Bacillus pumilus: one gene and its partner. The protein of the gene in region 2 binds, or shares a complex with, the protein of the main gene of each other region. Links are inferred from orthologs where the notes say so. Each region holds a gene or a part of one and is shown on either strand. Other genes may lie near its edges. The genes, in order: groL and metK.

Region 1 (3,221 bases), 2.1 Mb from region 2 along the record:
AGACTTACAAAAATTAATTGAAGAAGCTATTCAGGGTGGGCAACAAGAAATCAAAGAAATTGAAACTTTATTAAAAGAAAATGGAATTGGCTTACCTCCAACACCTCCTGAACGACCTAAAGCTTGTATAGACGATATTCCAGTAGGGGCACGTTTTCAAGATCCAGAAATAGCCGCTGGTCTTTCGGCGAACATTGCGGCAGGCTTAGTATCGTGTAGCACAATTATGGGGCAATCCATTCGAGAAGACATAGCTATGATGTTTGGACAGTTTCATGTTCAAAAGACAGCACTTGGAGCAAAAGTCCTTAGACTTAACAAAGAAAAAGGATGGTTAATTCCACCACCTCTTCATCATAGCAAAGCAGAAGATTGCTAATCATAAGATGATTAAACATTAAAGAGTAGACCTTTAGGGTTTACTCTTTTCTTGCTAAGCTTTAAACTTTCTACAAATTGAAAACTCTCCTTCACTCTCTTTACAGTCACTATATTTTGCCATTCCCATCGATTGCCTTTGAGCCAACATCATCAGCACTAGAAGATCAATTCCTTTAATATACCTAAAAATATCTTCCTCAGATTTAAAAGCTCCTATTACTATAGGTTCTTTAAACATTGATAGCAACTAACCAGTGGTAAAAACTTCGAGAGTAACCTTTCTCTATTATAGTCCTTGCAATTGCAGCATAAAGTCGGGCCCGTTCCGAGGTTCCATTTAATCAACAAGGTTGCTCATACCATACTGCTTGAGATCGAATCGTCATTAATGAAAAACAATAGCGTAGTGGACATAAAGGTTAGTCATACTACAAGGAATATCTATGCTCATATGACTGTTAATATGGAAGAAAAGGCCTCCCAACAGTTTTGCAAACTGATGAAAGGCCTTCTTCTATAGTTAGCTTATTTGTCACAGGTTGCCTTGTGTTTAATAACACAAGGACAAATACGACGACAAGAAAAGCATATTATTATTTCAGACGTTGATATAACAAGGTTTTGAAACCCTGATTACATCATGCCGCCCATACCACCCATGCCGCCCATATCCGGCATTCCGCCGCCTGAGCCGCCTTCTTCTGGTTTGTCAGCAACGACTGCTTCAGTTGTTAGAAGCATTGCTGCAACAGAAGCTGCGTTTTGAAGTGCAGAGCGAGTTACTTTTGTTGGGTCAACGATTCCTTTTTCGATCATGTTTACCCATTCGTTTGTTGCTGCGTTGAAGCCTACGCCAATTTCTTCGTTTTTCAAGCGCTCAACGATGACGGATCCTTCAAGACCTGCGTTGTGAGCGATTTGACGGATTGGCTCTTCAAGAGAACGTAGAACGATGTTTACACCTGTTTGAACGTCACCATCTGCTTCGATTGAAGCGACTTTTTTGTATACATTCACAAGTGCTGTACCACCACCGGATACAATACCTTCTTCAACTGCTGCACGAGTTGAGTTCAGTGCATCCTCGATGCGCAGTTTACGCTCTTTTAGTTCTGTTTCAGTTGCAGCACCAACTTTGATGACAGCGACGCCGCCAGCTAGTTTTGCAAGACGTTCTTGTAATTTTTCTTTATCGAATTCAGAAGTTGTTTCTTCTACTTGCGCACGGATTTGGTTAACGCGTGCTGCGATTTGAGCAGAATCTCCTGAGCCTTCTACGATGGTTGTGTTTTCTTTTGTCACAACAACTTTAGACGCGCGGCCAAGCTGACCGATTTCGGTTGATTTCAGGTCAAGTCCTAGGTCTTCTGTGATTAACTCTCCGCCAGTTAGAACAGAGATGTCTTCAAGCATTGCTTTACGACGGTCACCGAATCCAGGTGCTTTGACTGCCACTGCGTTGAATGTTCCACGAAGTTTGTTCACAACAAGTGTTGCAAGTGCTTCGCCTTCTACATCTTCAGCAATGATCAATAATGGTTTTCCTTGTTGTACAACTTGCTCAAGTACAGGAAGGATTTCTTGAATGTTTGTGATCTTTTTATCAGTGATTAAGATGTAAGGATTTTCAAGAACCGCTTCCATCTTATCAGAATCAGTCACCATGTATGGTGAAGCATATCCGCGGTCAAACTGCATTCCTTCAACCACTTCAAGCTCAGTTGTGAACCCTTTAGATTCTTCGATTGTGATCACGCCGTCGTTACCTACACGCTCCATTGCTTCAGCGATTAGGCTGCCTACTTCTTCATCTGCTGCAGAAATAGACGCAACTTGAGCAATTGATTCTTTGCCTTCGATTGGTTTAGAAATCTCGTGCAAGCCTTCAAGTGCTACTTTCACTGCTTCTTCGATCCCTTTACGAACGCCAACAGGGTTTGCACCAGCTGTTACGTTTTTAAGACCTTCACGGATCATTGCCTGAGCTAGAACCGTTGCAGTTGTTGTACCATCACCAGCTACGTCGTTTGTTTTGCTTGCAACTTCAGCCACAAGTTTTGCACCCATGTTTTCAAATGCATCTTCTAATTCGATTTCTTTTGCAATCGTTACACCATCATTTGTGATAAGTGGAGAACCGAATTTTTTCTCAAGAACCACGTTACGTCCTTTAGGTCCTAAAGTTACTTTTACAGCATCTGCAAGTGCATCTACACCACGTAACATCGCGCGACGTGCTTCTTCACTGAACTTAATATCTTTTGCCATAATAACGAAACCTCCTCAGTCTTTTTAAAAATATATCTCAATGTTTTTTTATGTGATTAACCAATAACAGCTAAAATGTCGCTCTCACGAAGGATTAAATATTCTTTGCCTTCATATTTCACTTCAGTGCCTGCATATTTTGAGAAGATAATGCGGTCGCCTGTGTTTACTTCTAACGCAACGCGCTCACCACTTTCAAGTACACGGCCTGAACCTGCTGCAACAATTTTACCTTCTTGCGGTTTTTCTTTTGCAGAATCCGGTAACACAATACCGCTAGCGGTTTTTTCCTCAGATTCAACGAGTTCAATGATTACGCGATCGCCTAATGGCTTTAACATAAGAAACAACCTCCTCAATTTTTATATGTAGTCTTTTTTAGCACTCATCACTAGTGAGTGCTAACACATTTATTATAATAAAGAATGTCTTCTGTAATTTCAAGTAAAAACCTTTAAAAATTTTTACGCTTTCATGATCTTTTTTCAACTCAGATTCTTTCCTTTTCATCGAAGAAGAAGACTTGTGTTACAATAAATCTAGTTCTTTTAGTAAAGGGGTTTTCGTTACTT
Region 2 (3,274 bases):
TTCACAGAATCATAGATTGCATCGCGTACTTCTTCTATTAATTTCTGTTCTTGTGTTTGTTCAGGCTTGAATTGAACCTTCCAGTATGTCTTAAATTCGATCTCCTGTCCTGGGCGTAAAATAAACTGATGACCAGGCTCAACTTTGTGCACCTTTTGATCAAGTGTATTTGGCTCAGGAACGAACTGGAACGACATGTACTGCTGCAATGAAGTCTCATCAAATAAAATGTTCTCGTTCACAGCCATCAAGCTTTTGCGTTCAGACGCAAAGTACACTTGCTCATCCATTTGTGTAAAATAAAGCGGTTTGATGCCAAAAGGATCTCTCGCGCCATATAATTGCTGCGCTTCTTTATCCCAAATTAAAAATGCAAACATGCCGCGAAGTTTAGAAGCCGCCTCTTCTTTATAATGACGGTATGTGGCAAGCAGTACTTCCGTATCAGAATCTGTGCTGAACGTATAGCCCTTTTTCACAAGCTCTTCCTTCAGCTCCACATAGTTATAAATTTCTCCGTTGAAAATAATCCAATACTTTTCATCTTCATAAGAAAGCGGCTGCTTTCCGTGCTCAACATCTATAATACTTAAACGTCTAAATCCAAATCCTACATGCTCGTCATGAAAGTAACCCTCATCATCGGGACCACGGTGAACGATGAGACGATTCATTTGTTTAATTAACTCTTCCTGCTCAGTAGTTTCGGACAATGGACGGTGATTAAATACACCAACAAACCCACACATATTATTGCCTCCACGTTATGTTATTTCTTAAAAGTAGACCTATAATTAGACAGTATTTTGTCCGATTTTGTTTCACATTTTTTCACTTTTTGTAGAATTTTTTTTTAATCAAAAGGAAAACCGCTTAAAATAAGCGGTTTTCTATGTTGTTATTGTCCTAATGCTTCTTTACGAAGTGTATCGGCTTTATCCGTTTTTTCCCACGGAAGATCTAAATCATGACGGCCGAAATGTCCGTATGCAGCTGTTTGTTTATAGATCGGACGACGCAGGTCAAGCATTTTAATAATGCCAGCTGGACGAAGATCAAAGTTCGCACGAACCACTTCAATTAATTTTTCTTCAGAAGCTTTTCCTGTTCCGAATGTATCAATTGAAATCGATACAGGCTGCGCAACACCAATTGCATAAGCAAGTTGTACTTCACAAGAATCTGCAAGACCGGCAGCTACAATGTTTTTCGCTACGTAACGAGCAGCGTATGCCGCAGAACGGTCAACCTTTGTTGCGTCCTTCCCAGAGAAAGCACCGCCGCCATGACGAGCGTACCCGCCATACGTATCAACGATGATTTTACGTCCAGTTAAACCAGCATCTCCTTGAGGTCCGCCGATGACGAAACGGCCTGTTGGGTTAATAAAGTATTTTGTCTCTTCGTCAATGAGTTCGCTTGGAACCACAGGGCGGATGACATGCTCTTTTAAGTCGCTTTGAATTTGTTCAAGCGTCACTTCTGGTGCATGCTGCGTAGAAATAACCACTGTGTCAATACGAACAGGTTTATTTTGCTCATCATATTCTACTGTTACTTGTGTTTTTCCGTCTGGACGAAGATAGGCAAGTGTTTGATCCTTGCGCACTTCTGTTAAACGCAGAGATAATTTATGCGCTAGTGAAATCGGCAGCGGCATGAGCTCTTCGGTTTCGTTGTTGGCAAAACCAAACATCAATCCTTGGTCACCTGCACCGATCGCATCAATTTCTTCTTCAGTCATTGTTCCTTCACGTGCTTCAAGCGCTTTGTCTACACCTTGCGCAATATCAGCAGACTGTTCATCAATGGATGTGAGCACTGCACATGTTTCCGCATCAAAACCATATTTCGCACGTGTGTAGCCAATTTCCTTAATCGTGTCACGCACCGTCTTTGGAATATCGACATAAGTAGACGTTGTAATTTCACCGCTTACTAATACGAGACCCGTTGTAACAGAAGTTTCACAGGCAACACGTGCATTTGGATCTTTCTTTAAAATTTCATCCAAAATGCTGTCTGAAATTTGATCACAGATTTTATCCGGATGTCCTTCTGTTACTGATTCTGAAGTAAATAAACGACGATTTTGACTCATAATGGCTATTTCCTCCTGTACAAGACCACATCATCCCAAGATGAGGCCTCCAATATGATACGGAACTCGTTCCCTCTTATATTTGAAAACGTTTCTATTAGAGATGTTATTGGCAATTTGTTCATATGATATCCCAAAAATAAAAAAACCATTTCCTTCATTGCGAGGAAAGGGTCTGAGATCGCATGCCTTTCACTCTTATCGCTCAAGGTGTTCTTGTACCTTGCATCAGGTTAGCACCTTGGTTTCTCAGCATATTCATGCCTTTTTCACAAGAAACCGGTTGCTGGGCTTCATCGGGCCTGTCCCTCCACCAACTCGGGATAAGAGTATCCGTTCAATAAGATATCTTATCTCAAACCCTTGCATCATGTCAATGCTTCATCAGAATTATCTCCCCTCTTTTTTCACCTCACACTTAGCATCACCAAAAAGCATATTTTCATAGCAGAAATGAAAAAACACACACAAAAACATTTAAATAGTATAGACTATTATTATGAATGTGTTATACTAATCAAAACAAACAAATTCAACGGTAAAGGAAGGGTTTTTTTTATGAACTCAGTGGATTTAAAAGAAGATTTGCAGTCATTGCTCTCATTAGAAAATACGCACCAAAATTTATCTGTTCCGAAACTTGTTGAAAAGATTTTGGCACGTGATGAAGGCGTTTTAACATCAACAGGAGCTGTCCGCGCTACAACTGGTGCCTACACAGGACGTTCACCTAAAGATAAATTTATCGTCAAAGAAGAAAGCTCTGAACATAAAATTGATTGGGGTCAAGTCAACCAGCCGATCTCTAAAGAAGCATTTGACCGTTTATATACAAAGGTTGTGTCATACTTAAAAGAACGTGATGAACTATTCGTCTTTGAAGGATTTGCCGGCGCTGATGAAAGATACCGTATGCCAATTACAGTGGTAAACGAATTTGCATGGCACAATCTCTTTGCAAAGCAGCTATTCATCAGACCTGACGGATCAACACCTTCTTCAAACGAAAAACCATTCACCATCTTATCTGCACCGCATTTTAAAGCAGATCCTGAAACAGATGGCACAAACTCTGAAACGTTTATTATCGTTTCTTTTGAAAAACGCACCATTCTGATCGGTGGTACAGAATATGCAGGAGAGATGAAAAAGTCCATTTTCTCTGTCATGAAT

What was found.
Region 1: the proteins of metK (region 2) and groL are in contact, whole or in part, in a cryo-EM structure (PDB 8P4O), measured with the Escherichia coli proteins. The link is inferred for Bacillus pumilus from one-to-one orthologs.

What each region holds. Positions count from the first base shown.
Region 1 is NZ_CP046128.1:567,231-570,451, reverse strand. Bases 333-3,221 are described here. They hold groL (chaperonin GroEL), read right to left. Parts: upstream 2,650-3,221; coding sequence 1,015-2,649; downstream 333-1,014. Other genes in these bases: GKC25_RS02825 (CPBP family intramembrane glutamic endopeptidase), read left to right, coding at 3,220-3,221; groES (co-chaperone GroES), read right to left, coding at 2,706-2,990; GKC25_RS02840 (DUF3231 family protein), read left to right, coding at 333-379. In the rest of the region: more of GKC25_RS02840, read left to right, coding at 1-332.
Region 2 is NZ_CP046128.1:2,623,764-2,627,037, forward strand. Bases 1-2,942 are described here. They hold metK (methionine adenosyltransferase), read right to left. Parts: upstream 2,102-2,942; coding sequence 899-2,101; downstream 1-898. Other genes in these bases: asnB (asparagine synthase (glutamine-hydrolyzing)), read right to left, coding at 1-749; pckA (phosphoenolpyruvate carboxykinase (ATP)), read left to right, coding at 2,660-2,942. Outside these bases: more of pckA, read left to right, coding at 2,943-3,274. UniProt on the Escherichia coli protein: Catalyzes the formation of S-adenosylmethionine (AdoMet) from methionine and ATP.